2 regions of the Streptomyces sp. NPDC037126 genome follow, and region 1 is predicted to be linked to the other one. Evidence: riboswitches for the same ligand, from Rfam matches in the RefSeq annotation. Region 1 holds a riboswitch; the other holds the start of a gene.
The links. A riboswitch is a leader RNA that binds a small molecule or an ion and turns the genes downstream of it on or off. The one in region 1 is predicted to bind S-adenosylmethionine.

Region 1 (15,101 bases):
CCATGGGCACGGCCTCGCCGTCGAGCACGCACACGTCGATGCCGCCGCGGTCCAGCTCGGTCAGCACGGCCGCGGGCGTCGCGCACTCTACGAATTCGACCTGGGGCACGTCGGGAGCGGGCCGCCGCCCTGCGGCCAGCCGTACTTGCTCGCGGGTGTTGGAGTCGTCGCTGTAGACCAGCACCGTGGCGGTCGGCTGCATTGTTCCTCCGGGACGTCGGCGTCGTACGGACAGGACGGACGGGGCCGTTTGGGCGGATGTTACTCCCATGAACACCACGTCAGCACCGGTTCGGCAGGCAGCAACACTCCGAACGGCACCCCCCGGAGTGAGGGCGGGATAAGCGACCGACATAATGTCGGTCGTGGCGACAGCAACGACAGTAGAAACCGGGCACGCGCACCCGTCGGTCAACCGGCCGAACCTCACCAGCGTCGGAACCATCATCTGGCTGAGTTCCGAGCTGATGTTCTTCGCGGCCCTCTTCGCGATGTACTTCACCCTCCGGTCGGTGACCGGACCGGCCCACTGGAAGCACATGGCCTCAGCGCTCAATGTGCCCTTCTCCGCGACGAACACCACGATCCTGGTGCTCTCCTCGCTCACCTGCCAGCTCGGCGTGTTCGCGGCCGAGCGCGGCGATGTGAAGAAGCTCCGTGGCTGGTTCATCATCACCTTCATCATGGGTGCGATCTTCATCGGCGGTCAGATCTACGAGTACACCTCGCTGGTGAGGGACGAGGGGATCTCCCTGTCCTCCGACCCGTACGGCTCGGTGTTCTACCTGACCACCGGCTTCCACGGCCTGCATGTGACGGGCGGTCTCATCGCCTTCCTGCTGGTCCTCGGCCGCACCTACGCGGCGAAGAGGTTCACGCACGAGCAGGCGACCGCGGCCATCGTCGTGTCCTACTACTGGCACTTCGTCGATGTCGTCTGGATCGGCCTCTTCGCCACGATCTACCTGATCAAGTAGCCGGGACCACTCCCGCTAAATCCAGAAGCACCGACGCAGAAGATCCTGACACCGGGGTAATCCGTGAAAAAGCTCTCCGCACGACGACGCCATCCGCTGGCGGCGGTCGTCGTCCTACTCCTCGCGCTGGCGGCCACTGGGGGGCTGTACGCCGCGTTCGCACCCGCGAGCAAGGCACAGGCCGATGAAACCTCCCAGTCCCTGACCATCAAGGAGGGCAAGAAGCTCTACGAGGTCGGCTGCGCCAGCTGCCACGGCACCGGTGGCCAGGGCTCCTCCGACGGCCCGAGCCTGGTCGGCGTGGGCGCCGCGGCGGTCGACTTCCAGGTCGGCACCGGCCGTATGCCGGCCGCGACCTCGCAGGGCGCCCAGGTCCCGCGCAAGAGGCCCATCTACACGCAGGCCCAGATCGACCAGCTCGCCGCGTACATCGCGTCGCTGGGCGCCGGCCCGAGCATCCCGACCAAGGACCAGTACGGTCCGGACGGCGCCGACATCGCCAAGGGTGGCGAGCTGTTCCGCACGAACTGCGCGCAGTGCCACAACTTCACCGGCAAGGGTGGCGCCCTCACCAACGGCAAGTACGCGCCGACGCTGGAAGGCGTCGACCCGAAGCACATCTACGAGGCCATGCAGACCGGCCCGCAGAACATGCCGAACTTCCCCGACACCACGCTGTCCTCGAAGAACAAGAAGGACATCATCGCGTACCTGCACGCGGTCGACAGCGACCAGACGACCAACCCCGGCGGTCTGGAACTGGGCGGCATCGGCCCGGTCAGTGAGGGTCTGTTCGCCTGGATCTTCGGCCTCGGCGCACTGATCGCCGTCGCCGTCTGGGTCGCCGCTCGGACCGCAAAGGCCAAGAAGTCATGAGTAGCCAAGACATTCCAGAAGAGAACCTGCCCGCTGAGCAGGACCACGCGCACGGCGCGGTAGGGATCGCGGACGAGGAGAACCCGTTCGCCGACCCGGGGCTGCCGCCCCACGAGCACCGGATCCAGGACATCGACGAGCGGGCCGCCCGGCGGTCCGAGCGCGCGGTCGCCCTGCTGTTCACGGTGTCGATGCTGGCCACCCTCGGCTTCATCACGTCGTACGTGACGATCCCGCACGACAAGAACATCTTCGTGTTCCCGATCGGGCACCTCAGCGCGCTGAACTTCGCGCTGGGCCTGACCCTGGGCACGGCCCTGTTCTGTATCGGCGCGGGCGCGGTCCACTGGGCCCGCACCCTGATGTCCGACGTCGAGGTCGCCGACGAGCGTCACCCGATCGAGGCCTCTCCCGAGGTCCGCGCGAAGGTGCACGCGGACTTCCGCGAGGGCGCCAAGGAGTCGGCGCTCGGCCGCCGCAAGCTGATCCGCAACACGATGTTCGGCGCGCTGGCCCTGGTGCCGCTCTCCGGCGTCATGCTGCTGCGCGACCTCGGTCCGCTGCCCGGCACCTCGCTGCGCCACACCCTGTGGGCCAAGGGCAAGCGTCTGGTCAACATGAACACCAACCAGCCGCTGCGTCCCGAGGACGTCGGCGTCGGTTCGCTCACGTTCGCCAAGCCCGACGGCCTGGACGAGACGGACGAGCAGTTCCAGACGGAGATCGCCAAGGCGGCCCTGATGATCGTCCGGCTGCAGCCGGACAACATCAAGGACAAGCGCGAGCTCGACTGGTCGCACGAGGGCATCGTCGCCTTCTCGAAGATCTGCACCCACGTCGGCTGCCCGATCTCCCTGTACGAGCAGCAGACGCACCACGTGCTGTGCCCGTGCCACCAGTCCACCTTCGACCTCTCCGACGGTGCCCGAGTGATCTTCGGCCCCGCCGGCCACGCCCTGCCGCAGCTGCGCATCGGCGTGGACAGTGAGGGTTACCTCCAGGCGCTCGGCGACTTCGAGGAGCCCGTCGGTCCTGCATTCTGGGAGCGCGGATGAGTACTGCAGCGAACGAAACGCCCCGCTCTCGCGGGAAGGCACCGGCCGGCGAGCGTGTCGCCGACTGGGCCGACGGCCGACTCGGGATCTACTCCCTGGCCAAGTCCAACATGCGCAAGATCTTCCCCGACCACTGGTCGTTCATGTTGGGCGAAGTGTGCATGTACAGCTTCATCATCATCATCCTGACGGGTGTGTACCTGACGCTGTTCTTCCACCCGTCGATGAACGAGGTGGAGTACCACGGCAGCTACGTCCCGCTCCAGGGACAGCTGATGTCCGAGGCGTTCAACTCGACCCTGCACATCTCCTTCGACGTGCGCGGTGGTCTGCTCGTCCGGCAGATCCACCACTGGGCCGCGCTGATCTTCCTCGCCGGCATGTTCGTGCACATGATGCGCGTGTTCTTCACCGGCGCGTTCCGCAAGCCGCGTGAGGTCAACTGGCTGTTCGGCTTCCTGCTGTTCGTCCTCGGCATGTTCACCGGCTTCACCGGTTACTCGCTCCCGGACGACCTGCTCTCCGGCACCGGTGTGCGCTTCATGGAGGGCGCGATCCTGTCCGTGCCGATCGTCGGCACGTACCTGTCGTTCTTCCTCTTCGGCGGTCAGTTCCCCGGTCACGACTTCGTCGCCCGGTTCTACTCGATCCACATCCTGCTGCTGCCGGGCATCATGCTCGGCCTGATGGTGGGCCACCTGATCCTGGTCTTCTACCACAAGCACACGCAGTTCGCGGGTCCGGGCAAGTCCAACAACAACGTCGTCGGCATGCCGCTGCTGCCGGTCTACATGGCCAAGGCCGGAGGCTTCTTCTTCCTGGTCTTCGGTGTCATCGCGGTCATCTCCGCCATCGCGCAGATCAACCCGATCTGGGCCATGGGTCCCTACCGTCCGGACCAGGTGTCCACCGGCGCCCAGCCCGACTGGTACATGGGCTTCTCCGAGGGCCTGATCCGGTTCATGCCGGGCTGGGAGATCGACTTCTGGGGCCACACGCTCGTCCTGGGCGTGTTCATCCCGCTGATGATCTTCCCGCTGGTCCTGGTCGCGATCGCGGTCTACCCGTTCATCGAGGCCTGGGTCACCGGTGACAGGCGCGAGCACCACATCCTGGACCGCCCGCGGAACGCCCCGACGCGCACCGGCCTCGGTGTCGCCTGGATGACGGTGTACCTGACCCTGCTGATCGGTGGCGGCAACGACCTGTGGGCCACGCACCTCAACCTGTCGATCAACGCGGTCACCTGGTTCGTCCGGATCTTCGTCTTCGTCGGACCGGTCCTGATGTTCCTGCTCACCAAGCGGATCTGCCTCGGCCTGCAGCGCCGTGACCGCGAGAAGGTGCTGCACGGCCGCGAGACCGGCATCATCAAGCGCCTGCCGCACGGTGAGTTCATCGAGGTGCACGAGCCGCTCAGCCAGGAGCAGCTGCACACGCTCACCGCGCACGAGCAGTACAAGCCGCTCGAGATCGGCCCGACGGTCGACGAGAACGGTGTCGAGCGCAAGGTGAAGGCCGGCGACCGGCTGAGGGCCCGGCTGTCCAGCGCCTACCACGGCGAGGACAACCAGATCGCGAAGCCGACCGTCGAGGAGTACAAGGAGATCACGAGCGGCCACGGCCACCACTGATCCCACCGCGTCGTCACGCCACGCAGAAGGGCCCCGTCCGGGTTACGGACGGGGCCCTTCGCCGTCCCCGGGGGTCGATAGGGTGGGACCTGTTGAGACACGCGTCCCGTGGTGCGGGACATCGAACCAGGAGCGGCTTATGAGCGCTGTGACCCCCGCTGGAGGCGACACCGCGGCGGGCCGCTCCTGGCCCGCTCTGCTGAACGGTCTGCTGGACGGCAGGGACCTGTCCGCCGACGAGACCGCCTGGGCGATGGACCTGATCATGCGCGGCGAGGCGACGGACGCCCAGATCGCCGGCTTCATGGTGGCCCTGCGGGCCAAGGGCGAGACGGTCGAGGAGATCTCCGGCCTCGTCCGCACGATGTACGAGCACGCGAACGTCATCGAGGTGCCGGGTCCCGCCGTCGACATCGTGGGCACCGGCGGTGACGGCGCCAAGACGGTGAACATCTCCACCATGTCCTCGATCGTGGTCGCGGGCACGGGCGTGAGGGTCGTCAAGCACGGCAACCGGGCCGCCTCCTCCGCCTCCGGGTCCTCCGACGTCCTGGAGAAGCTCGGGATCAACCTGAACCTGACGCCGAAGCGGGTCGCCGAGGTCGCCGAGGAGGCCGGCATCACCATCTGCTTCGCGGTGAAGTTCCACCCGTCACTGCGTCATGTCGCCGCGGCACGCGGCCAGTTGGGCATCCGGACGACCTTCAACGTGCTCGGTCCGCTGACCAACCCGGCCCGGGTGCGCGCCCAGGCGGTGGGCGTCGCCGACCCGCGGATGGCGCCCATCGTGGCCGGCGTCCTCGCCGGGCGCGGCAACTCCGCGCTGGTCTTCCGGGGCGACGACGGCCTGGACGAGCTGACGACCACGTCCACCTCCCGGGTCTGGGTGGTCCGGGACGGCAAGGTGGCCGAGGAGTCCTTCGACCCGCGCGACGCCGGGATCGAGCTGGTCCCCGTGGAGGCCCTGCGCGGCGGCGACCCGGCGTTCAACGCCGAGGTCGCCCGGCGCGTGCTGGACGGCGAGCCGGGACCCGTCCGGGACGCCGTGCTGCTGAACTCGGCGGCGGCTCTGGTCGCCCTCGCGCCGGGCGACGCGTCCCTGACGGAGCAGCTGCGCGCCGGGATGGAGAAGGCCGCGGAGTCCATCGACTCCGGCGAGGCGAAGCGGGCGCTGGAGCGCTGGGTGGCCGCCAGCAACGCCTGAGGGTCCCCGGTCGGCGTCCCGCGATCCGGACTCGGGTTGCGGGACGCCGATCACTTCGCGTACGTTCCCGTACCAGGTCATGAGTGACAGTCATGAGGCCCCGGCCGACTGTCCGGCAACCCTCCGTCCGTGGCGGGGTGCCCCGGGTGAGGACCAGGTCGTGGGCAACGAGGTCCGCGGCAAGCGCGGACCCCTCGAGAAACCAGGGGTCCTGGTCGTCGAGGAGCCTTCCGTGAGCAAGCGAATGCGATAGGGCCGCCGAGCCCCGCCTCCGCACACCCATCTTCTCTTCCTTCCGTACGCCCTGCGCCGTACGTCCTCACGGGAGTTCCCCATGTCTGTCCTCACCGCTGCCGCCGACCAGTCCGTTTGTGCCCCGCTTTCCGTTCTGGGCGCAGATGTCACCGTCCCACTCGTCACCGGTGGCGAGGTCGCCTACGCGGCCCTCGACTACGCCGCCAGCGCCCCCGCCCTCCAGCGTGTCTGGGACGACGTGGCGGCCTACGCCCCCTACTACGGCAGCGTCCACCGCGGGGCCGGCTACCTGTCCCAGCTCTCCACCGACCTGTTCGAGAACGCCCGCAGGACGGTCGCCGCGTTCCTCGGCTGCCGCGAGGGCGACCAGGTGGTCTTCACCCGGTCGACGACCGACTCCCTGAACCTCCTGGCCTGCGCCCTGCCCGCCGGCTGCCAGGTCTTCGTCTTCGAGACCGAGCACCACGCCTCGCTGCTGCCCTGGCAGGACGCCGAGGTCACCTACCTCGACGCCCCGCGCACCCCGCAGCAGGCCGTGACGACGCTGGAACGGGCCCTCGCCGACCGCGCCCCGCACGGACCGGCCCTGGTCTGCGTCACCGGTGCCTCGAACGTCACCGGGGAGCTGTGGCCGGTCCGCGAGCTGGCCGCCGCCGCGCACGCCCACGGCGCCCGGATCGTCCTGGACGCCGCCCAGCTGGCCCCGCACCACCCGGTGGACATCCGTGAGCTGGACGTGGACTGGGTCGCCTTCTCCGGGCACAAGCTGTACGCGCCCTTCGGCTCCGGTGTCCTGGCCGGCCGCGCCGACTGGCTGCGGGTGGCCGAGCCGTACCTCGCGGGCGGCGGCGCCAGCCGCAAGGTCACCCGGCGCGAGGACGGCGGGGTGGACGTGGAGTGGCACGAGGGCGCGGCCCGGCACGAGGCGGGCTCCCCGAACGTCATCGGCGCCTACTCCATCGCCTCCGCCTGCAAGGCGCTCACCGAGGCGGGCTGGGACACCCTCGTCGCCCGCGAGCGGCACCTGATCGACACCGTCCGCGAGGGGCTCGCCGGGGTGCCCGAGGTCAGGTTCCTCTCCCTCTTCGGCGACGACGCCCCGCGCGTCGGGGTCATCTCCTTCGTCGTCGAGGGCTGGAACAGCTCCCACTTCGCCGCCGCCCTCTCCGCCGAGTACGGCATCGGCGTGCGCGACGGCCTCTTCTGCGCCCACCCCCTCGTGCGCACCCTGCTGGGCACGGACCCGAGGACCCAGGGGGAGTGCGGCGCCCCCGAGGCTGCGCCCGGCGAGAAGGCCCTCAACGCCATCCGCGTGAGCTTCGGGGCGGGCACGCCGGACGAGCACGTGCGCCGCTTCGTGGACGCCGTGAAGGAACTGGTGACCGAGGGCGCGAAGTGGACGTATCGCACGGAGGACGGGCGCTGCGTGCCCGCGGTGTGAGGCCGGGGCGTCCGGTGGGGCGGCCTTCAGGCGGTCAGGAGTCCAGCCCGATCGCGAAGGCCGCCTCCATGTCGTGCTGGGAGTAGGTGCGGAACGCGACGTGCGTGTCGGTGGCCTCGACCCCCGGGATCTTGCTGATCCGACCCGGGATCACCTCGGCGAGGTCCTCGTGCTGCCGCACCCTGACCATCGCGATCAGGTCGTACGTACCGGTGACGGAGAAGACCTCGGTGACCGACTCCAGCGAAGCGATCTGCTCCGCGATCTCGGGGATCCGGTCCACGCTGGTCTTGATCAGGACGATCGCGGTGATCACGGCTGGTTCTCTCCCTCGGGGGCCTGAGCAGGGGCGGCTTTCACTCTAGTCGCCCGCCCGTCCCCCACCACCGCTCGTCCGGGGCCGTCCTTCGGGCCCTTCCTCGTCCCGTAGCGCGCCCACGCGTAGCCGAAGCCGAGAGCGAAGCCGACCAGGTGCGCGAGGTAGGCCACCCCGGGCCCCTGGGCGGAGCGCCCGGCCGCCAGCCACTGCAGCGCCGCCCAGAAGGGCAGCACGACCCATGCCGGGAACCGCAGCGGCAGGAAGAACAGGAACGGCAGAAGACTGGTGACGCGGGCGCGGGGGAACAGGTAGAGGAACGCTCCGAGAACCGCCGAGATCGCCCCGGACGCGCCCACCAGCGACTGCTCCGAGGTGGCGTTGGCGACCGCGTAGCCCAGGAGGGCCAGATAACCGCAGCCGACGTAGAAGAGAGTGAACTCCACCCGGCCCATCCGCTCCTCGGTCATCACACCGAAGACGAGGAGGAAGAGCATGTTGCCCAGCAGGTGCACCCAGCTGCCGTGCACGAACAGGGCCGTGACCGGGGTGAGTGCCTGCTGCGCGGGGCGGCCGAACAGCTCGGCCGGGACCACGCCCCAGCGGCGGAAGTACGCCCGCTGCGCGGCGAGCAGGGCGTCCCCGGAGCCGTACCCGGGGGTGAGCCCGGAGGCCGGGCCCAGGACGAAGATCAGGAAGCACAGGGCGATGAGGGCGTACGTCGTCGGCGCCGAGGTGCCCCTGAGTGCCCTGAGGGTCCTGCCGGCCGCCGTGCTCCAGTCGCTGATCATGAACACAGAGCATGACGTAAGGGGACGCAAGCTGACAGACCGCCTCGCCGCCGTGGACGGGCGGGCGGCGAGTACCTGCCAGGCCGTAGGGTTACGAGCCACACGCGCCGGCCCCCGGCCCGGCCCGACGACGAGACGAAGGAAGCGGACAGCCACGATGACGGTTCCCCTGCCGACCGCCACGACCCGGTGGCGCTGCACCCTGTGCGGCAACCTCACCCGGTTCGACGTCACCCGTTCGTCCAAGGTCGTCGAGTACGTGCATCTCGATCTCGCCGGTGAGCCGAGCGTGGAGGAGCGCGAGGTGGTCAGTGAGACCATCGAGTCGGTGCGCTGCCGCTGGTGCAACGCGGTGGACCAGGTGGAACTCGTGGACAGGCCGGGCGCCGGCTCCTGAGCGGAGCGGCCCGGAGAGGTTTTCTTCGGTATTGGGGTGTGACGGATGGTGGAGACCGCAGGCGGGGGGCCGGGCGACGGCACCGCTGAGGTGCTTGACCGTCCGCTGCCCGACGGAGTGCGGCGCAGGGCCGTGCAGATCGTCTCGGACGGCTTCGGCGGGCTGACGATGGGCGAACTGCCCGCGCAGCTCCGGCAGTACGCCCGGTTCACCCCGAATCGCCGGGCCAAGTTCGCCGGGAACGCGATGGCGGCGGCGCTGGAGACCGACGCGCTGTTCCGGCAGCGGATCGGGGAGAAGTTCAGAGAGGCGCAGCCGGAACTCGCCGGCGCCCTCGACTCCGGCTCGCCGCCCCCGGCCGCGGACCCGCTCGACGTGGCGGCCGCGGCCTACGTACTGCGTCCGGCGGGCTGGGTGAAGCTGGTCACCGCGGCGGGCGAGGAGGCCCAGCGCGCCGACGCCGAGCGGGCGGACGAGGAGAGCCGGGCCGAACTGGACCGGCTGCGTGCCGAGCTGGCCCAGGCCCGTGAGCACACCCGGGCCGAGACCGAACGGCTGCGCACGGAGCTGGAGTCGGCGAAGAGGGACGCCGAATCGCTGCACCGGAAACTGCGCGCCGCCCTCAGCGACGTGAAGCGGGGCGAGGCCGCGCTGCGCAAGGCGCAGGGCGAGACCGACGCCGTGCGCGCCGAGGCGCAGGCCCAGGTGTCGGCCGCCGAGAGCGAGTCCCGCCGGCTCAAGGCCCGCCTCGGCGAGGCCGAGGCGGGCCTTGAGGCCACCCGCCGGGCGGCCCGTGAGGGCCGCAGCGTGGAGGACATGCGGGTGCGGCTGCTGCTCGACACCCTGCTGGAGGCGACCCAGGGCCTGCGCCGGGAACTGGCCCTGCCGCCGGTGTCCGTGCGCCCGGCCGAGACGGTCGACGCGGTGGAGCCGGGACGGATGACGCCAAAGGACATCGCGGCGCGCGCCCTGTCCGAGCACGACCCCGCGATCCTCGACCAGCTCCTCGCCCTGCCCCAGGCGCATCTGGTGGTCGACGGCTACAACGTCACCAAGACCGGCTATCCGCAGATGCCGCTGGAGAAGCAGCGGCTGAGGCTGCTCGGTCAGCTCTCCGCGCTCGCCGCGCAGACCGGCGCCGAGGTCACCTGTGTCTTCGACGGCGCCGAACTGGCCGCGCCGGTGCTCCTGGCGCCGCCGCGCGGGGTGCGGGTGCTGTTCTCCAAGCCGGGCGTCACGGCCGACGAGCTGATCCGCCAGCTCGTGCGCGCGGAGCCACCGGGCCGTCCGGTCATCGTCGCCTCGACCGACCGCGAGGTGGCCGACGGCGTCGCCAGGGCGGGTGCCCGTCCCGTGGCCTCTGCGGTACTTCTGAAGCGACTGTCCTGAAGGCCCAACGGACGTACGCAATGCCCGAATTGGGTTGATCGTCGAACCACTTAGTGTCAAGCGCGCCTCACTGCATGTGAGTTCTGTGCAAAGAATGCATTGCGGGGCGGGATTTTTTGGTGTGAGGATTTGAACTGATCACAAGTGGGTCACTAGGGTCTGGGCTCGAACCTCCGAACGGGTGATCACTCACAAGAAGGAGTTCGTCCTCCGTGGCGTCCCATCGTCGACCCAAGCAGCAGAGTCGCGCTCGCGTGACCGTGCTGACCACCGCAGCCGCCGCTGCCGTCGTGCTGAGCGCGAACGCCGCCAACGCCGCGCCGAGTCAGAAGCTCAGCAAGGACCAGGTCAAGGCCAAGGTCGACGAGCTCTACCAGCAGGCCGAGCAGGCCACCGAGAAGTTCGACGGGGCCAAGGAGAAGCAGCAGAAGCTGCAGAAGGAAATCTCCACGATCCAGGACAACGTCGCCCGGGGTCAGGAAGACCTCAACAAGCTGCGCGACGGCCTGGGTTCGCTGGCCACGGCCCAGTACCGCTCCGGCGGTATCGACCCCTCGGTCCAGCTCTTCCTCTCCTCGAACCCGGACGACTTCCTCGACAAGGCGTCCACGCTGGACCAGTTGAGCGGCCAGCAGGTCGACGCGCTCCGGAAGATCCAGGACAAACAGCGCGAACTCGCCCAGGAGCGGGCGGAGGCCACCGAGAAGCTCAAGGACCTCTCCGCCACCCGCACCGAACTGGGCAACCAGAAGAAGGCGGTCCAGGACAAGCTCGCCTCGGCGCAGAAGCTGCTCAACAGCCTGACCGCCAAGGAGAAGGCGGAGCTGGCCGCGCAGCAGCAGCGCGCCGACCGCTCCTCCAGCCAGCGCGTGAACCTCGGCGACACCCCGCCCGGATCCGGCCGTGCCGCGGCCGCCTTCGCCGCCGCCCAGGGCCAGCTCGGCAAGCCGTACGTGTACGGCGCCACCGGCCCCTCCTCGTTCGACTGCTCGGGCCTGACCTCCTACGCCTACGCGGCGGCCGGTGTCTCCATCCCGCGCACCTCCGAGGCGCAGGCCACCATAGGCACCCGCATCTACAGCCAGAGCGACCTCAAGGTCGGCGACCTGGTCTTCTTCTACGGCGACATCCACCACGTCGGCCTGTACGCCGGCAACGGCCAGGTGCTGCACGCCCCGCACACCGGCGCCGTGGTCCGCTATGAGGCGATGTCCGACATGCCCTTCCAGTTCGGCGTGCGGGTCTGAGACCCGCGGACGACCGCACGGTGGCGCCCGAACGGGCGAATCACCGGGACACGAACTGACCCCACGCCCCGCCGGTGACCTGCGTCAGCGGCGGGGCGTCACCTTCTGTTGCCGCCGACGCCTTTGGTCGGGGCCCTTCCGCACGGCTACTGTCTGCCGCGTTTCCCTGGCGCCGGGGCCTCCCCGTCCCCGGGCGCCGGGGACGTCATCTGTCAGCCAGCGGAAGGGGTACGGCAACCCGTGGGGTCCCATCGCCGCCTTGCACCGTCCGGATTCGACCGGGGCGCCGCCGCCCTGTGCCTGCTGTCGGCCACGGCCGCGGCGCTCGCCGCCGCACCGGCGCAGGCCTCGCCGCACGCGAACACCCGCGCCGAGGTCGACCGGCTCTACCAGGAGGCCGAGCAGGCGACGCAGGCCTTCGACCGGGCCGAGGAGCGCGTGAACACGCTGCGCCGGGAGGTCCGGGACGCCCAGGACCACATCGCCCGCCGGCAGCAGGCCGTCAACTCCCTGCGCGAGCAGCTCGGTTCACTGGCCGGCGCCCAGTACCGCGCGGGCGGCATCGACCCGGCCGTCGCGCTGCTCTTCTCCCGCGACCCGGACGACTACCTCGACAAGGCCGCCACCCTCGACCGGATCGGCGCCCAGCAGGCCGGTCAGCTCCGGGAGCTGCAGTCCGCGCTGCGCGACCTCGCCCAGGAGCGCACGGAGGCCACCGGGAAGCTCGACGAGCTGGAGCGCAGCCGCAAGGCGGTCGCCGCGCACAAGAGGACGGTGGAGGGCAAGCTCGCGAAGGCCCGGCAGCTGCTCGACTCGCTGTCCGCCGCCGACCGCGCCGCCTACGACCGGGCCTCGCGCTCCGACGGCGCCGGCCGCCTCGACCTGCCCGACCTGACCGGCGCGGTCGCCCCCGACGCCCGCGCCGCGGCCGCCCTCGCCGCCGCCCGCTCCGCCCTCGGCCGCCCCTACGTGTGGGGCGCCAACGGGCCCTCCGGCTTCGACTGCTCGGGCCTGATGCAGTGGTCGTACGCGCACGCCGGCATCCAGCTGCCCCGCACCTCGCAGGAGCAGCGCTTCGCCGGCCGGCGGATCCCGCTGTCCCAGGCGCGCCCGGGCGACCTCGTCGTCTACCGCTCCGACGCCAGCCACGTGGCGATGTACGTCGGGCACGGCCAGGTCATCCACGCGCCCTACCCCGGGGCGGCGGTGCGCTACGACCCGGTCGGGATGATGCCGGTCTCCTCCGTCACCCGGCCCTGACTTCCCGGTCCGCACCGTACGATCGGGAAATGGCCGGAGGCAGAGGGGTGTGGCGCGGCGGGGCGGTGGCCCTGTGCCTGCTGCTGCCCCTGACCGGGTGCGGCGGGCGCACGGCGGCCGACCCCGCCCGCACCGAGGTGCAGCACGTGCTCGACCTGCGGTCCACGGCGCTCCTCGGCCACGACGAGAGCGCGTACGCCGCGACCGGCACCCGCACGGAGTACACCCGGCTGCGCGCCCTTCCGCTGGCCTCCTGGACCTACCGGGTCACCGGCCTGCACCGCACCGCCTCCGGCGCCACCGCCGACGCCGAGCTGCGCTACCGCGTCGCCGGCTACGACCGGGCGCCCGTCGACGCCCGCCGCACCCTCACCCTCGCCCGCTCCGCCGACGGCGCCTGGCACGTCACCGCCGACCGGCCCGCGGGACGGACCGGGCAGCAGCTGTGGGACCAGGGCACGGTGACCGCCGTCAGCGGCGCCCACAGCCTGGTTCTGGGCACCGGGCAGTCCACCGCCGGGCTGCGCGTCTTCGCCCGGCTGGCCGACCACGCGGTCCCCGCCGTCTCCCGCGCGTGGGGCGCCGACTGGGCCCGCAAGGTGGTGGTCCTGGTCCCGCGCTCCCTGGACGGCATGGCGGGCCTGCTCGGCTCGCCCGCCTCCAACTACCGGGGCATCGCCGCCGTCACGACCGGTGAGGCGGGCGCCTCCGGGCGGACACCGGCCGACCGGGTGGTGGTGAACCCCGACGCGTACGCCGTGCTCGGCGACGTCGGCAAGCAGGTCGTGCTCACCCACGAGACCACCCACGTGGCCACCCGTGCGCACACCACCGGCGCCACCCCGCTGTGGCTCTCCGAGGGCTACGCCGACTGGATCGGCTACCTCGGCATCGGCCGCACCCCCACCGAGGCCGCGCCGGAACTCGCCCACGCCGTGAAGGACGGCAGGGCGCCCGCCGCGCTCCCCACCGACAAGGACTTCGGCTTCACCAGCGACCCCACCGAGCTGGCGCAGGCCTACGAGAGCGGCTGGCTGGCCTGCCGGATGATCGCCGACCACTGGGGTACGGCCCGGCTCGACGCCTTCTACCGCGCCGTCGGCGACCACGGCAGGCGCGCGGGCGCCGTCGAGGGGGCCCTGGAGAAGGTCCTCGGAACGACCCCCCGGGCCTTCACCGCCCGCTGGCAGGAGTACGTCAGGACCCGGCTCGGCTGAGCGCGCGGCGCCCGCCGGAGTCAGGGGGAGACCGGTGTCTCCTCCGTGTGCGCCGGCTGGAAGGGGAGGGGGGCCTCGGGTGCCACGGGCACGGTCGTGTCCCACAGCCGGCGGGCGGCCGTCAGCGCGGCGGCGACCAGCAGGCCGTTGCGCAGCAGCATCAGCAGGACGCCGTACCAGTCGCTCATCACCACGTGCACGAAGCCGACCGGGAACTCCAGGACCGTCACGAAGGACGCCGCCACCACCAGCACCGCGGGCGTCCCCATGCGGCTCGCCCGGTGGGACAGGCAGACGGCGGCCAGACCGACCAGCCAGACGAGGTACTGGGGGCTGATCACCCGGCTGGTGACCGTGAACAGCAGCACCGCCGTGAACGCCGCGTCCGCCAGGGTGTGCGGCGCGAAGCGGCCCGCCCGCAGCCGCCACAGCAGCAGCCAGCCGAACGCGGCCCCGGTCAGCGCCAGCGCCACCGTGCTGACCTGGTCCACGTGCGGGCCGACGAACTCGACCGACCCGTAGTTCAGCAGCACCTGCCCGTCCCAGCCGAAGTGCCGGGCCACATGGAAGACCAGCGCGCCCAGCGACTCCACCTCGGTGCCCCGGTCCCGCTGGAAGGTCAGGAAGGCGAACGCGCCCGGCATGGACACCGAGAACAGCGCCGCGAGACCGGACGCGGTCACCGCCGCCGACGCCCACGCCCGCCGCCGGGTGGCACCGGCCAGCAGCAGGGCCGGCCACACCTTCAGCAGGGCCCCGAGGGCGGTCAGCGCGCCCATCACCCGGGGTCGGCGGACACCGGCGAGCAGGGCCGCCACCGTCACCGCGGTCACCATCACGTCGTACCGGGCGTACACCGTCGGTCCGAGCAGCGGCACGCCCACCACCCACACCCAGGCGCCGCGCAGCGAGCGTCGGGGGCGCCCGCCGGAGCGCAGCAGCAGGACCAGCACGGCCAGGTCGGCGAGGGACGCCAGGACGAAGAAGGCGTGCGCGTAGGACAGGAAGGGCAGCGCGGCGGGGGAGAGGATCGCGAGGGCGG
Region 2 (15,101 bases), on a different contig from region 1:
AGCCCGGCTGGCCGCCGTGGCCCAGTTTGTACGCGCCGCCGTGGATCCAGACCATGACCGGGCGGGCCGAACCCGGGTCCGGGTCGGGGGTCCAGACGTTGACCGTGAGCCAGTCGTCGGACTCCGGGCCGGGGACCTGGGCCTTGCGGCCGAGGAAGCCCGCCTCCTGCGGGGGCGGCGGGCCGAACGCCAGGGCGTCGCGGACGCCGTCCCAGGGGCGGGGCGGGCGCGGCTCGCGGAAGCGGGCCTCGCCGACCGGGGGCGCGGCGAAGGGGATACCCCGGAACACCGACAGCCCCTGCTCACGCAGGCCGCGCACCGCGCCGTGGGCGGTGCGCACCACGGGGCCGTCGGTGTCCGGGGCCGGGGACTCGCTCGTCGTCATGCTCGCTCCTCACTGGTCACCAGGGGAACGCACGGCGACGATCACAAGTGCCCGTCCGCCCAGGCGGGTTCAGCTGAGCGTCTTCAGGGACGCGGCGTCGTACGGCTTCAGCTCGTCGAGGCGGTCGGAGAGCACCTTGGCCGCCCACTCGGGGTCCTGCAGCAGGGCGCGGCCGACGGCGACCATGTCGAACTCGTCGGACTCCAGCCGGTCGAGGAGGTTGTCGATGCCCTTGACCGGGGAGCCCTGGCCCTGGAAGGCGTTGATGAAGTCGCCGTCGAGGCCGACCGAGCCGACGCTGATGACCTGCTTGCCGGTGAGCTTCTTCGTCCAGCCCGCGAGGTTGAGGTCGGAGCCCTCGAACTCGGGGAGCCAGTAGCGGCGGGTGGAGGCGTGGAAGACGTCGACGCCGGCCGCGGCGAGCGGGGTCAGGATCGCCTCCAGCTCCTCGGGGGTCTCGGCGAGGCGGGCGGTGTAGTCCTGCTGCTTCCACTGGGAGTAGCGGAAGAGGACCGGGAATTCGGGGGAGACCGCCTCGCGGACCGCGGCGACGATCTCCGCGGAGAACTTCGTGCGGGCCACCGGGTCACCGCCGTAGGCGTCGGAGCGCCGGTTCGTGCCCTCCCACAGGAACTGGTCGAGGAGGTAGCCGTGGGCACCGTGGAGCTCGACGCCGTCGAAGCCGATGCGCTCGGCGTCCGCGGCGGCCCGGGCGAACGCGGTGACGACGTCGTCCAGGTCCCGCTGGGTCATCGCCCTGCCGGTGGCCTCGGCGCCCGCGGTGACGAGACCGGAGGGGCCCATCGCGGGGGCGCTCGGGAAGGGGGCGTCACCGTCCTTGCGGACCATGCCGATGTGCCACAGCTGCGGCACGATGGTGCCGCCCGCCGCGTGCACGTCCTCGGCGACCTTCGCCCAGCCCGCCAGCTGCTCCTCGCCGTGGAACCGGGGCACGCGGTCGCTCTGTCCGGCCGAGTCGTGGCCCACGTAGGTGCCCTCGGTGACGATGAGCCCGACACCGGCGGCGGCGCGGCGCGCGTAGTACGAGCGCACGTCCTCGCCGGGCACACCGCCCGGGGAGAACATGCGGGTCATCGGCGCCATCGCGATCCGGTTGGGGACGGTGAGGCCGTTGAGGGTGATCGGGCGGGACAGGATCCGGGCCGCGCGGGAGGTGGCGGGGGGCGTGACGGTCACGTGGGGGGCTCCTCGTGAGTGATCGATTAACCGTTCGGTATGTGAACACGCATTGTTGCAGCTCCTTAAGTAACCGCCTATGCGGTGCCCCACATTCCGTCTCCGGCGGGGCCTTCACGTGGTGCCGCTCACACTCTCCCGGTTCAGCCGCCGCACCCGCTCCCGCAGCACCTCGTCCGGCGGGGCCGGCTCGACCGACCCGGGCGGACAGTCCCACTCCCGCCCGCCGCCGACGGGGCGCAGCTGCACCCGGCCGCCCACCCGCCCCATCACCTCACCGATCCGTCCGCTGCGCGTGTCGACGGCGTACTCGGGCGCCTTCGCCCGGAGAGCCGCCGCGAGCCGGGAGGCCACGCCGAGGTTGCAGCGGCCGAGGTCGACCAGGGCGTACGGGTCCTCGTCCGAGACGCTCAGCGGGTCCACCCGCAGGGACGGGAGGACGACGCCGACTCCCCGCAGGGCCGCGCGCAGCCGCTCGACGGCTTCCGCGGCCGTCCGGGCGGGCCGCTCCTCGGCCGCCGTTTCCTTCATCTCCATTGCGCCAATTCCTCCACGCAGAGTGCTGCCGTTCACCACACAGCGTGTCCGCCCGCGCCCTAGCCTGGCCAGATACGGCGTCCCAACAGACTCCGCTGTCGGATCAGGAGCTGCCATGGCAGGACCGAAGGACCTCGACCCGTCGTCGTCGCCGCGCGCCCTCCTGGGGGCGGAGTTACGGCACGCCCGCGAGCGCAGGGGCCTGAGCCAGGAGCAACTGGGCCAACGGTTGTTCGTGAGCGGGTCGTTCATCGGCCAGCTGGAGGCGGGCACGCGGCGGATGCAGCCGGAGTACGCGCGGATGCTGGACGAGGTGCTGGAGACGGACGGCTTCTTCCAGCGGAACTGCCGGGCGGCGGCCAGGTCGAAGTTCGAGGAGCACTTCGAGGTGGTGGCGGAGGCCGAAGCTCAAGCCACTGCGATCAGGGAGTACACACCGCTCCTGATCCCCGGACTGCTGCAGACGCGCGCGTACGCACAGGCCGTGAACCGCGCGCACGACCCGATGGCATCGGAGGAGACCATCGAGGAGTGGACGGAAGGCCGGATGGAGCGCGTCCGTCTACTCGACCATCCAACAAAGCCTTTGTTGTGGGCGGTGCTTGACGAGGCATCGTTGCGCCGGGAGACGGGAGGACGGGCTGTGATGGCGGAGGCCCTGCGTCACGTCGCCGGACTGGCCCTCCGTAACCGGGTCATCGTGCAGGTGCTGCCGTTCAGCGCGGGTGCACACGCGGCGATGCAGACCGACCTGAAGTTGATGGAGTTCGCGGACGCCCCTCCGCTGGTCTACTACGAGGGGGTACGCACCGGGCGGGTGGAGGACGATCCCGCCACCGTCGCCCACCTCAGGTTCAGGTACGACCTCCTCGTGGCCTCAGCGCTCTCGCGGGACAAGTCCCTGGCTCTCATCGAGGCGTTGGCGGAGGATTACGCGCATGAGGAACACCCCTGACCTGAGCACGGCCGCATGGATCAAGTCGAGCTACAGCGGCGGCGGCAACAACTGCTTGGAAGTCGCCACCGATCACCCCGCCCTCGTCCCCGTCCGTGACTCCAAGACCCCCCAAGGCCCGACGCTCGTGTTCCGGCCGGAGGCCTGGTCCGCGTTCGTCGCGAACCTCAAGCCTTGAGCCCCGAGCCCTCTTTGCATGGAATGGGTGGAGGGCCTCAACCCACCCTCCCACCCCGCGAGTTGACGGCATGCGTCTGATTTGCCACGCACAGTCACGAGGCTCTAGCGTGCCCGCATAACGAACAGCCCCCGCCAGGCGCTACCAACACCTGCGGGGGCTTGACCTCCGAGATCGAAACACAGGCGATCCCGTGGCTGAAGCCAAGCTTAGTCCTGCCCTCCCGCCCGCGCACGCGTCCTCCCACCCGATGGCCAATCCGGGTTACGGAAAGCGCTCCGCGTCCGACCAACACCGCCGTACCAACGGCGACTTCGCGCACCTGCCGCCGCGCGAGGCCGCCATCGCCGCGTACGTCGACCGGCTCCCCGACGGCGCCGACATCTCCGTGAAGACGCTGGCCAAGCAGCTCCCGTACGGCCAGTGCGCGCTGCGCACGGCCCTCAACCGCATCCAGGCGGCGGGGCACTTACGGCGAGGAAGGGAGCGGCTGGAGACGGAGGAGGGCGGCTCGCGCTGGATCACCCGATCGTGGTGGTCCCGTACCGCACGCGACGACGCCTGGTGGGCGGCGTTCACCCGCGGCGACGTACCGGAGGACGCGCACCCGCCCGAACGGCCCGGCCCCACCCGCTCCCGCGCCCACGTCCTCCTCGCCGCCCTCGGCCGCACGGCCCCCGTCCTGTCCCTCTCCGCCGCCGACTGCGCCGCTCTCGCCCCGCTGCTCACGGAGTGGTTCGCGCGCGGGGCCACCGACGAGGCCGTACTGCGCGCCCTGACCGACGGGTTACCGGCGCCGGTCCACCACCCGGCCGCCCTGGTCCGCCGCCGTCTGACCGACAAGCTGCCGCCGGAACCGGTCCCGCGTCCGGTGTCCCGCCGGGTCCTGGAGTGCTCGGAATGCGGGGTGCCGGGGCGGCCGGAGGCACTGCCACGGGGCGTGTGCGGCGGCTGCCGGGGCGAACACGCGCCGACGCGCTCCCACGCGCCCCTGCCCCCTTCAGCGGTCCAGGTCCACGCAGCCGGGATCCGCGCTGCGATGTCCCTCAAACGACCGGAAAGGACAAAGGACTACGCCGACTGAACCCACCGCGAAAGCCCGAGGGCGGTACCCCCAGCCGGAAGCTGGACGTACCGCCCTCGGTCCACAGGACAGGCGATCAACCCTCAGGTCGATCAGAAGTCCATGTCACCGCCCGGCATGCCGCCGCCGGCCGGCGCGGCGGCCTTCTCCGGCTTGTCGGCGATGACGGCCTCGGTGGTGAGGAACAGCGCGGCGATGGAGGCGGCGTTCTGCAGAGCGGAACGGGTCACCTTCGCCGGGTCGATGATGCCCTCGGCGATCATGTCGACGTACTCGCCCGTGGCGGCGTTCAGACCGTGGCCGACGGCCAGGTTGCGCACCTTCTCCACGACGACGCCACCCTCGAGACCACCGTTGACGGCGATCTGCTTCAGCGGGGCCTCCAGCGCGAGCTTCACGGCGTTGGCGCCGGTCGCCTCGTCACCGTCGAGGTCCAGCTTCTCGAAGACCGAGGAGGCCTGCAGCAGGGCCACGCCACCACCGGCGACGATGCCCTCCTCGACGGCGGCCTTCGCGTTGCGGACGGCGTCCTCGATGCGGTGCTTGCGCTCCTTGAGCTCCACCTCGGTGGCGGCACCGGCCTTGATGACCGCGACACCGCCGGCGAGCTTCGCCAGGCGCTCCTGCAGCTTCTCGCGGTCGTAGTCCGAGTCGCTGTTCTCGATCTCGGCGCGGATCTGGTTGACCCGGCCGTTGACCTGGTCCGAGGAGCCGGCACCGTCGACGATGGTGGTCTCGTCCTTGGTGATGACGACCTTGCGGGCGCGGCCCAGGAGGTCCAGGGTCGCGTTCTCCAGCTTGAGGCCGACCTCCTCGGAGATGACCTCGCCGCCCGTGAGGATGGCGATGTCGCCGAGCATGGCCTTGCGGCGGTCACCGAAGCCCGGGGCCTTGACGGCGACGGACTTGAAGGTGCCGCGGATCTTGTTGACGACCAGCGTCGACAGGGCCTCGCCCTCGACGTCCTCGGCGATGATCAGCAGCGGCTTGCCCGACTGCATGACCTTCTCCAGGAGCGGGAGCAGGTCCTTGACGGAGCCGATCTTGGAGTTCGCGATGAGGATGTACGGGTCCTCGAGCGACGCCTCCATGCGCTCCATGTCGGTCGCGAAGTAGGCGGAGATGTAGCCCTTGTCGAAGCGCATGCCCTCGGTGAGCTCGAGCTCCAGGCCGAAGGTGTTGCTCTCCTCGACGGTGATGACGCCTTCCTTGCCGACCTTGTCCATCGCCTCGGCGATGAGCTCGCCGATCTGGGTGTCGGCGGCGGAGATGGACGCGGTGGAGGCGATCTGCTCCTTGGTCTCGACGTCCTTCGCCTGCTCCAGCAGGGCGGCGGAGACGGCCTCGACGGCCTTCTCGATACCGCGCTTCAGGGCCATCGGGTTGGCACCGGCGGCGACGTTGCGCAGGCCTTCCTTGACCAGGGCCTGGGCGAGAACGGTCGCGGTGGTCGTACCGTCACCGGCGACGTCGTCCGTCTTCTTGGCGACTTCCTTGACCAGCTCGGCGCCGATCTTCTCGTACGGGTCCTCGAGCTCGATCTCCTTGGCGATGGAGACACCATCGTTGGTGATCGTGGGGGCGCCCCACTTCTTCTCGAGGACGACGTTGCGGCCCTTGGGGCCGAGCGTCACCTTGACGGCGTCCGCGAGCTGGTTCATGCCGCGCTCGAGGCCGCGCCGCGCCTCCTCGTCGAACGCGATGATCTTGGCCATGTGAAGTGGTCCCTCCAGGACTGGGGGTGATTCCTTCGGACCGCGCCCGCGCCCGCGACGGACGGTTCGCCGGCCTGTGGTTCCTTGCCCCACATGGCCTGCGGACCTCACCGACCCGGTCCTTCTTTGTCACTCTCACCTTCAGAGTGCTAACGCCAATGATTAGCACTCGGCATGGTCGAGTGCAAGCGCCTCGGGGGTACGGCCGCCCCCGTCAGCCGCCCGCGAACACGGCGCCCACGGGCACGGCGAAGGGCCCGCACCCTGTGCGAGGTGCGGGCCCTTCGTACAAGAAACGTTCAGGCGCTGAGGCGAACCATGTCGGCCTGCGGGCCTTTCTGGCCCTGCGAGATCTCGAACTCCACCCGCTGGCCCTCTTCCAGGGTGCGGTAGCCGTCCATCTGAATGGCGCTGTAGTGGACGAATACGTCCGCACCACCGTCGACCGCGATGAAGCCGTACCCCTTCTCCGCGTTGAACCACTTGACGGTGCCCTGAGCCATGCCTAACTCCCCTATTACTGGCCCTTGCACAGATCCGCACTTCGCGGACCCGGGTCAGACCTCACCCCCCATGGGACGGGGGCGTGCGCCGGAACGCGTCGACCGCGGCTGAATGTATCTGTCCAACTGCCGTCTGCAACAGGTCAATCGGACGAGAATTCTGGACGAGCCGGGCCCGGAATGTGGCGAGAATTCACCCGAATTCAGGGCAAGTCGGGCCCCATAAAAGCCACAAAAGCCGCATAAGACCCGTGCACTTTGGCTACTTCTTATCGGGTGTGCGGCATGAATCAAGGGCTTCCGGTTGGCACTCCGGGAGCGCGTTCCCCAACTGTACCGCGCTCAATCACGCAGAATTGCCCCCTCCGCTTCTCTCACGGAGGGGGCAATCGGATGAACATTCGGTAATCACTGTTACCGAGGGTAATGTTCAGTCATTCGGTCAGCCGCCGGCGACGGCCGGGATGATGGAGACGCCGGCGCCGTCCGGGGTCGCGGTCCCCAGGCCCTGCTCGAAGCGCACGTCGTCGTCGTTGACGTAGACGTTGACGAACCGGCGCAGCTTGCCCTGGTCGTCCAGCACCCGGGCGGCGATGCCGGTGTGGTTCTTCTCCAGGTCCTCGATGACCTCGGAGAGGGTCGCCCCCTCGGCCAAGACCTCGGCCTTGCCGCCGGTGTAGGTGCGCAGGATGGTGGGGATGCGAACGGTCACGCTCATGCGAGGCCAGCCTCTCGGAAGGAGTCCAGGGTCGGGCGGATGGTGGCGCTGAGGCCGGTGCCGGCCACCGCGTCGAGGGTCTTCAGGCCGTCGCCGGTGTTCAGCACGACCGTGGTCTTCGCCGGGTCCAGCACGCCGGCCTCGATCAGCTTGCGGGTGACGCCGACGGTCACACCGCCCGCCGTCTCCGCGAAGATGCCCTCGGTGCGGGCCAGCAGCTTGATGGCGTCGACGACCTCCGCGTCCGTCACGTCCTCCACGGCGCCGCCGGTGCGGCGGGCGATGTCCAGGACGTAGGGGCCGTCGGCCGGGTTGCCGATGGCCAGCGACTTGGCGATGGTGTTCGGCTTCTGCGGGCGGACCACGTCGTGCCCGGCCTTGAAGGCCGTCGACACCGGCGAGCAGCCCTCGGCCTGCGCACCGAAGATCTTGTACGGCCTGTCCTCGACCAGCCCGAGCTCGATCAGCTCCTTCAGACCCTTGTCGATCTTCGTGAGCTGGGAGCCGGAGGCGATCGGGATCACGATCTGGTCCGGCAGCCGCCAGCCGAGCTGCTCGCAGATCTCGTACGCGAGGGTCTTGGAGCCCTCCGCGTAGTACGGGCGCAGGTTGACGTTGACGAAGCCCCAGCCCTCGCCGGCCGGGTCGCCGATCAGCTCGGAGCAGAAGCGGTTCACGTCGTCGTAGTTGCCCTCGATGCCGACGAGTTGCCCGCCGTAGACCGCGGCCATGACGACCTTGCCCTGCTCCAGGTCGTGCGGAATGAACACGCAGGAGCGGAAGCCGGCGCGGGCGGCGGCGGCGCCGACGGCACCGGCCAGGTTGCCGGTGGAGGAGCAGCTGAGGGTCGTGAAGCCGAAGGCGCGGGCGGCTTCCAGGGCCTGCGCGACGACGCGGTCCTTGAAGGAGTGCGTCGGGTTGCCGGAGTCGTCCTTCACGTACAGACCGCCGGTCACGCCCAGCTCGCGCGCCAGGTTGTCGGCCTTGACGAGCTTGGTCCAGCCGGGGTTCAGGTTCGGCTTCCCGGCCACGTCCGCCGGGACCGGCAGCAGCGGCGCGTAACGCCAGATGTTCGCGGGACCGGCCTCGATGCGCCGGCGCAGTTCTTCGGCGTCGTAGGCGGAGAAGTCGTAGGCGATCTCCAGCGGGCCGAAACACTCCTCGCAGGCGAAAACCGGGCCGAGCGGCACCCGGTGACCGCACTCGCGACAGCTCAGAGCGGCGGCGGGCCCGAGATCGACGGTGGAACTGCTGGTGCTTGCAACTGTCTGCACAGCCATGGAGGCGAGGCCCTTTCTCCTCATCTTCCTCACGACGCATCTCGCCGTGAGACGGATTTGGCACCTTCCCTAGCCGGGAGCCTCGCTGTGGAAAGACGAGTACCGACTGGAGGGTTGCCGGGGCTTCACCGGGCCGTTTCCCTCTGCCCCTCTGGATGAGCTGTATGTGGTTGTCAACGCGGGCGACCCCCGACATGCGATGGTCATCGGCGTTGTTCAAGACTGTAACCGAAGGCCAGGACAGTTGAGATAGTCGTCCGAACCGCGAGACAACCGTGAGGAGCCGGGGACCGTGCTGGAAGAAGTCGAGCGCTGGCTGAGCACCCGCTCCTGGTCCGTGTCCGATCGCCCGCTGCAGCTGCTCCTCGCCGCCAAGCAGCGTACGGGTCAGAAGATCAGCGTCGTGCTGCCCGCGCTCAACGAGGAGGAGACCGTCGGCGACATCGTCGCGGTGATCCGGCGCGACCTCGTGGAGCGGGTCCCGCTGGTCGACGAGATCGTCGTCGTCGACTCCGGTTCGACCGACCGGACCTCCGAGGTCGCCGCCGCCGCGGGCGCGCGGGTCGTCCACCGCGACGACATCCTGCCGCGCATCCCGGCCGTCCCGGGCAAAGGGGAGGTCCTGTGGCGCTCCCTGCTCGTCACCACCGGTGACGTCATCTGCTTCATCGACGCCGACCTGAGGGAGTTCTCCTGCGACTTCGTCTCCGGGATCGTCGGCCCGCTGCTCACCGAGCCCGAGGTGGACCTGGTCAAGGGCATGTACGACCGCCCGCTCGCCGGGGCGTCGGGGCAGGGCGGCCGGGTCACCGAGCTGATGGCCCGCCCGCTGCTGAACATGCACTGGCCGCAGCTGGCCGGGTTCGTGCAGCCGCTGGGCGGCGAGTACGCGGCCCGGCGCTCGCTCCTGGAGCAGCTGCCGTTCCCGGTCGGCTACGGCGTGGAGCTGGGCATGCTGGTCGACGCGCTGCACCTGGTCGGCCTGGACGCGCTGGCCCAGGTCGACGTCGGGGTGCGCAGGCACCGGCACCAGGACGGCCAGGCGCTGGGCCGGATGGCCGCCGCCATCTACCGCACCGCGCAGCTCCGGCTGGCCCGCGGCCATCTGATCCGCCCCTCGCTGACCCAGTTCGAGCGGGGCGAGGACGGCTTCGAACCGCGCACCTACTCGGTGGACACCGAGGAACGGCCGCCGATGACGGAGATCGCGGAGTACGCGCATCGCCGGGTGGCGTGAAAGCGGAGGTACGGCCGTATACAGCCGCCTTCCGGGGTGGTCCGTACGTTTGAGCGTTTCCGGGCCGGGCTAGGTTGAGGACCATGGCTTCCACGCACGGTGCAGAGGTGCTGGTCGCGTCCAATCGCGGCCCGGTTTCGTACGAGGTGCGCCCCGACGGCTCGCTGCACGCCAAGCGGGGTGGCGGCGGGCTGGTCTCGGGGCTGTCGGCCATCGGGCCGGACACCGACGCGGTGTGGGTGTGCGCCGCGCTCGGCGACGGCGACCGGGAGGCCGTGCGGCGGGCGGACGGCGGGCTGCTGCCGGCCGGGGACACCGGCGGACAGCGGGTGCGGATGCTCGACATCGACGCGTCCGTGCACGCCGACGCCTACAACGGCATCGCCAACTCGGTGCTCTGGTTCGTCCACCACATGCTGTACCAGACACCGCTGGAGCCGGTCTTCGACGCGGAGTTCCGCCGGCAGTGGGCGTCGTACGAGGCCTACAACCGGGCGTTCGCCGAGGCGCTGGCCGAGGAGGCCGCCGACGGCGCGGCGGTGCTGATCCAGGACTACCACCTGGCCCTCGCCCCGCGCATGCTCCGGCAGCTCCGTCCCGACCTGCGCATCGGCCACTTCTCGCACACCCCGTGGGCCCCGCCGGACTACTTCCGGCTGCTGCCCGACGACGTCGCGGCCGAGCTGCTGACCGGCATCCTCGGGGCCGACCGGGCCGCGTTCCTCACCCGGCGCTGGGCGGACGCGTTCACGGACTGCTGCCACGCGGTGCTGGGTCCCGGGATCCCCTCGGGCACCCGGATCGGGGTGCACGGGCTGGGCGCGGACGCGGACTTCCTGCGCAAGCGCTCCCACGAACCGGACGTGGACGAGCGGATGGCGGCGCTGCGGAAGGAGATCGGCGAGGGCCGCCGGACCGTCGTGCGCGTCGACCGCACCGAGCTGTCCAAGAACATCGTGCGCGGGCTGCTGGCCTACCGGCAGCTGCTCGACGACCACCCCGAGTGGCGCGAGCGCGTGGTGCACATCGCGTTCGCCTACCCGTCGCGGCAGGACCTGTCCGTCTACCGCGACTACACGGCCGAGGTGCAGCGGGTGGCCGGGGAGATCAACACGCGGTACGGGACGGCCGGCTGGACCCCGGTCGTGCTGCATGTGAAGGACGACTTCGCGCGGTCGCTGGCCGCGTACCGGCTCGCCGACGTGGCACTCGTCAACCCCATCCGGGACGGCATGAACCTGGTCGCCAAGGAGGTCCCGGTCGTCTCCGACGAGGGGTGCGCGCTGGTGCTGTCCCGGGAGGCGGGGGCGTACGAGGAGCTGGGCGAGGACGCGATCGTGGTGAACCCGTACGACATCCGGGGGACGGCCGAGGCCCTGCACACGGCGCTGACCATGCCGGCCGCCGAGCGGGCGGAGCGGTCGAAGCGGCTCGCCGCCGCGGCCACCGCGCTGCCGCCCGCCCAGTGGTTCCTGGACCAGCTGCACGCGCTGGACCCTCAGTCCAGCTGAGCCGCGAGGCCCCTCAGCAGCCGTACGACGCCCTCCGGGCCGTCCACGACCAGGTCGGCCCTTTCGGCCAGTTCGGTGACCTCCGTGCTGCCGCTGCAGACGAGGAGGCCGGGCAGGCCGTCGGAGCGGAGCTTGTCCACGGCGGCGAAGGCGGGCAGGTCGCCGAGGTCGTCGCCCGCGTAGACGACGGACTCGGCGCCGGTCGCGCGGACGTGGTCGAGGAGGGCGACCCCCTTGTCCATGCCCGGCGGGCGGAGTTCCAGGACCATGCGGCCCGGTTCGACGATCAGGCCGTGCCGGGTGGCGAGGTCGGTGAGCGGGGCGCGCAGGGCCTCGAAGGCGGCCCCCGGGTCCTCGGCTCGGCGGGTGTGCACCGCGACCGCCCGGCCCTTCTCCTCGATCCAGGTGCCCTGCCAGGCGCCGACGCGGTCGAGGACGCCGGGAAGCTCGGCGCGGACCGCGGCGACGCCGGGGTGCGGGGCGGGGGCGGTGACCGTGCCGGTGACCGCGTCCCAGCGCTCGGCGCCGTAGTGGCCGAGGACGGTCAGGTGCTCCAGGCCGGCCACGCCGGCGAAGCCGCCGTGCCGGACCGCCACGCCGGCGGGCCGGCCGGTGATCACCGCGACGGAGGCCACCTTGGGGGCGAGCGCGGCGAGCGCGGGGACGGCCTCCGGGTGGGCGCGGGCCTGTTCGGGGTCGGCGACGATCGGGGCGAGGGTGCCGTCGAAGTCGAGACCGACCACTGCGGTGCGGGGCCTCGCCAGCAGCGCCGCGAGGCCGTCGCGGCCGGGCCGGGTGGTGGGGGTCGGCAGGGGGTCCGGCGGGTCGGTGGGATCCGTTGCGTCCGTCGTATGGGTGCCCATACGGCGACACTATCCGCGCGGGGCCGCCCTCACTCCTCAGCGCTCGGAGCGCCGTGCCTCGCGGACCCGGCGCAGGCGGTTCACCGTGACCGGATCGTGCGCCAGCGCGCGCTCGTCGTCCAGCAGGGCGTTGAGGAGCTGGTAGTAGCGGACGGGGGCCAGGCCCAGCTCCTCGCGTATCGCACGCTCCTTGGCGCCGGGGCCGGTGAAGCCCCGGCGCTCCAGCGCGAGGATGCCCTTTTCACGGCTGCCCAGTTCCATGCCCGCCACCGTAACGCCGGGCACCGACAACCGGGTCAGCCGGCGTTGCTGCTGTCGACGGCCGTGGCGTTCGCCTCCAGACGGGTCAGCACGCCGGCCGGGTCGCCGCCGGGGGCGACGGCCTGGCCGATGTCCTTCTTCACGGCCGCGCTGACCGACGCCCAGGAGGTCTTGCCCACCGGGTACAGCTCGGAGGTCGACAGCTGGTCCAGGAAGGGGTGCAGGGCCTTGTCGGGGGCCGCCTCCGAGGCGCTCATGGTGTCGGAGGCGGACCCGGTGACCGGGAGCAGGCCGTACTCGCGGGAGAAGCCGAGGACGTTCTTCTCGCTGTAGACGAAGTTGAGGAAGTCGCCCACCTGGTCGGCGTGGCCGTTCTGCTTGAAGGCCATCATCCAGTCGGCGACACCCATCGAGGCCCTGGCCTTGCCGGTGCGGCCCGGCATCGGCACCATGCCGAACTGCACACCCTTCTTCTCGGCCTGCTGGATCAGCGTGGGGTGCCCGTTGAGCATGCCGACCTGGCCGTCGGCGAAGGCGGCGAAGGCGTCCGCGCGGTTGAGCCTGCCGGGCGCCACGGGACCGGTCAGGCCCTTGCCGACCAGCTCGTCCTTGAGCCAGGTGAGCGTCTGGACGTTCTGCGCGGAGTCGATGGTGTAGGTGCCGACGTCGTCGGTGAAGCCGGTGCCGCCGGTCTCCGTGCTGCCGCCGCTCAGCAGCCACTGCATGGTCTCGGCCTGGGCCTCCTCCGGGCCGAGGGGCAGCGCGTAGGGGTACTTCACCCCCTTGTCCTTGAGCGCCTTGGCGTCGGCGGCCAGCTCGTCCCAGGTGGTGGGCGGGGTGATGCCGGCCTTGGCGAACAGGGTCTTGTTGTAGAAGAGCACGCGCGTGGAGGCGGCGAAGGGGATGCCGTACTGCGTGTGGTTCCACTGGCCGGCGTCGGCCAGCGAGGAGAGCAGGTCGGCCTGGGTGCGGATGGAGATCAGGTCCGAGGCCGGGTAGAGCTTGCCCGCGGCCGCGTAGTCGGCGTAGGCGCCTATCTGGGCCATGTCGGGGGCGTGCCCGGCGTCGACCATCTCCTTGACCTTGCTGTCGACGTCCTTCCAGGAGTAGACGCTGACGTCGACCTTCACCCCGGGGTGCTTCGCCTCGTACTCCTTGACCAGGGAGTCCCAGTACTTCTGGGAGCTGTTGGCGGCCGAGTCGCCGTAGTCGGCCGCGACGAGTCTGAGGGTCACGTCGGAGGAGCCCGTACTCCCGCAGCCGCCCAGTACCGCCGTCATGCCCAGTGCGGACACCACCGCGATCACTCCTGCCGTTCCCCGACGCACCGTCAAAGCCCCAACCCTGCTGTCTGACCGTTCAATATATGGACACATAAGGTCTACACCACGCGAGTGGACTAGACCTCTCCCGGGTGTGCGGGCCACACTGTCCCCCGTGAGACATGTCATCGCCCTGGACGTGGGCGGTACCGGGATGAAGGCCGCCCTCGTCGGCGACGACGGCGCCCTGCTGCACCGCGCCCGCCGGGCCACCGGCCGCGAGCGCGGTCCCGACGCGGTGGTCGCGGGCATCCTCGACTTCGCCGCCGAACTGCGCGACCACGGTGTGGCGCGGTTCGGTGAGCCGGCCGCAGCGGCCGGCATCGCGGTCCCCGGGATCGTCGACGAGCAGCACGGCGTCGCCGTCTACGCCGCCAACCTCGGCTGGAAGGACGTACCCCTGCGCGCCCTGCTCACCGAGCGGCTCGGGGTGCCCGTCGCCCTCGGCCACGACGTGCGCACCGGCGGCCTCGCCGAGGGCCGGATCGGTGCGGGCCGGGGCGCCGACCGGTTCCTGTTCGTGCCGCTCGGCACCGGGATCGCGGGCGCCATCGGCATCGACGGCCGGGTGGAGGCGGGCGCGCACGGCTTCGCGGGCGAGATCGGCCACATCGTCGTACGCCCCGGCGGCACCCCCTGCCCCTGCGGGCAGCGCGGCTGCCTGGAGCGGTACGCGTCCGCCTCCGCCGTCAGCGAGGCGTGGGCGGCGGCCGGCGGGAACCCGGACGCGGACGCGGCGGACTGCGCCGAGGCCGTCGCGTCCGGTGACCCGAACGCCGTCCGGGTCTGGCAGGAGGCGGTGGACGCGCTCGCCGACGGCCTCGTCACCGCGCTCACCCTGCTGGACCCACGCACCCTGATCATCGGTGGCGGCCTGGCCGAGGCGGGGGAAGTGTTGTTCCAGCCCCTGCGGAACGCCGTCGGGCGCCGGGTCACCTTCCAGAAACTGCCGTCCGTCGTCCCCGCCGCCCTCGGTGACACCGCGGGCTGCCTGGGCGCGGGACTGCTCGCGCGCGATCTCCTGACGACCATCCCTACGACTCCGGAGGTAAGCACCTGATGGCAACCGAGCGGGAAACCCCGGCCCCGGACGGCGCCCCCCGAGGGGCGCGGGCGACCTCGGCCCCCACCGGCCCGCAGGTGCTCACCGGCGCGCACGTGGTGCTTCCCACCGGAACGGTGCAGAACGGCCGGGTGGCGGTCGACGGCCGGCACATCACCGCGGCCGCCCCGGCCGGCGCCGCGACGATCGACGTGACCGGCCACTGGCTGGTCCCCGGCTTCGTCGACATCCACAACCACGGCGGCGGCGGAGCGTCCTTCTCCGGTACGGCCGACGACGTGCTCACCGCCGT

Region 2: linked by a shared signal. The riboswitch ahead of thrC (threonine synthase) and the one ahead of ACZ7FF_RS02990 (aminotransferase class V-fold PLP-dependent enzyme) in region 1 are both predicted to bind S-adenosylmethionine.

What each region holds. Positions count from the first base shown of each region.
Region 1 covers NZ_JBVJTD010000001.1:650,983-666,083, forward strand. Annotated here, with positions in the region: gene ACZ7FF_RS02960 (response regulator) at 1-202, opposite strand, end outside; gene ctaE (aa3-type cytochrome oxidase subunit III) at 357-977, shown strand; gene qcrC (cytochrome bc1 complex diheme cytochrome c subunit) at 1,041-1,853, shown strand; gene qcrA (cytochrome bc1 complex Rieske iron-sulfur subunit) at 1,850-2,908, shown strand; gene qcrB (cytochrome bc1 complex cytochrome b subunit) at 2,905-4,542, shown strand; gene trpD (anthranilate phosphoribosyltransferase) at 4,682-5,746, shown strand; SAM riboswitch class IV at 5,822-5,938, shown strand; gene ACZ7FF_RS02990 (aminotransferase class V-fold PLP-dependent enzyme) at 6,081-7,442, shown strand; gene ACZ7FF_RS02995 (Lrp/AsnC family transcriptional regulator) at 7,477-7,758, opposite strand; gene ACZ7FF_RS03000 (rhomboid family intramembrane serine protease) at 7,755-8,549, opposite strand; gene ACZ7FF_RS03005 (hypothetical protein) at 8,707-8,946, shown strand; gene ACZ7FF_RS03010 (NYN domain-containing protein) at 8,992-10,335, shown strand; gene ACZ7FF_RS03015 (C40 family peptidase) at 10,548-11,582, shown strand; gene ACZ7FF_RS03020 (C40 family peptidase) at 11,823-12,842, shown strand; gene ACZ7FF_RS03025 (hypothetical protein) at 12,872-14,059, shown strand; gene ACZ7FF_RS03030 (glycosyltransferase 87 family protein) at 14,080-15,101, opposite strand, start outside.
Region 2 covers NZ_JBVJTD010000014.1:134,836-149,936, forward strand. Annotated here, with positions in the region: gene ACZ7FF_RS27860 (carboxylesterase/lipase family protein) at 1-385, opposite strand, end outside; gene ACZ7FF_RS27865 (NADH:flavin oxidoreductase) at 455-1,582, opposite strand; gene ACZ7FF_RS27870 (hypothetical protein) at 1,697-2,119, opposite strand; gene ACZ7FF_RS27875 (helix-turn-helix domain-containing protein) at 2,235-3,074, shown strand; gene ACZ7FF_RS27880 (DUF397 domain-containing protein) at 3,058-3,252, shown strand; gene ACZ7FF_RS27885 (hypothetical protein) at 3,503-4,336, shown strand; gene groL (chaperonin GroEL) at 4,429-6,051, opposite strand; gene ACZ7FF_RS27895 (cold-shock protein) at 6,351-6,554, opposite strand; gene ACZ7FF_RS27900 (MoaD/ThiS family protein) at 6,997-7,272, opposite strand; gene thrC (threonine synthase) at 7,269-8,552, opposite strand; SAM riboswitch class I at 8,570-8,714, opposite strand; gene ACZ7FF_RS27910 (glucosyl-3-phosphoglycerate synthase) at 8,845-9,789, shown strand; gene ACZ7FF_RS27915 (alpha,alpha-trehalose-phosphate synthase (UDP-forming)) at 9,873-11,300, shown strand; gene otsB (trehalose-phosphatase) at 11,288-12,163, opposite strand; gene ACZ7FF_RS27925 (DUF3263 domain-containing protein) at 12,200-12,424, opposite strand; gene ACZ7FF_RS27930 (extracellular solute-binding protein) at 12,460-13,800, opposite strand; gene ACZ7FF_RS27935 (ROK family protein) at 13,862-14,806, shown strand; gene nagA (N-acetylglucosamine-6-phosphate deacetylase) at 14,887-15,101, shown strand, end outside.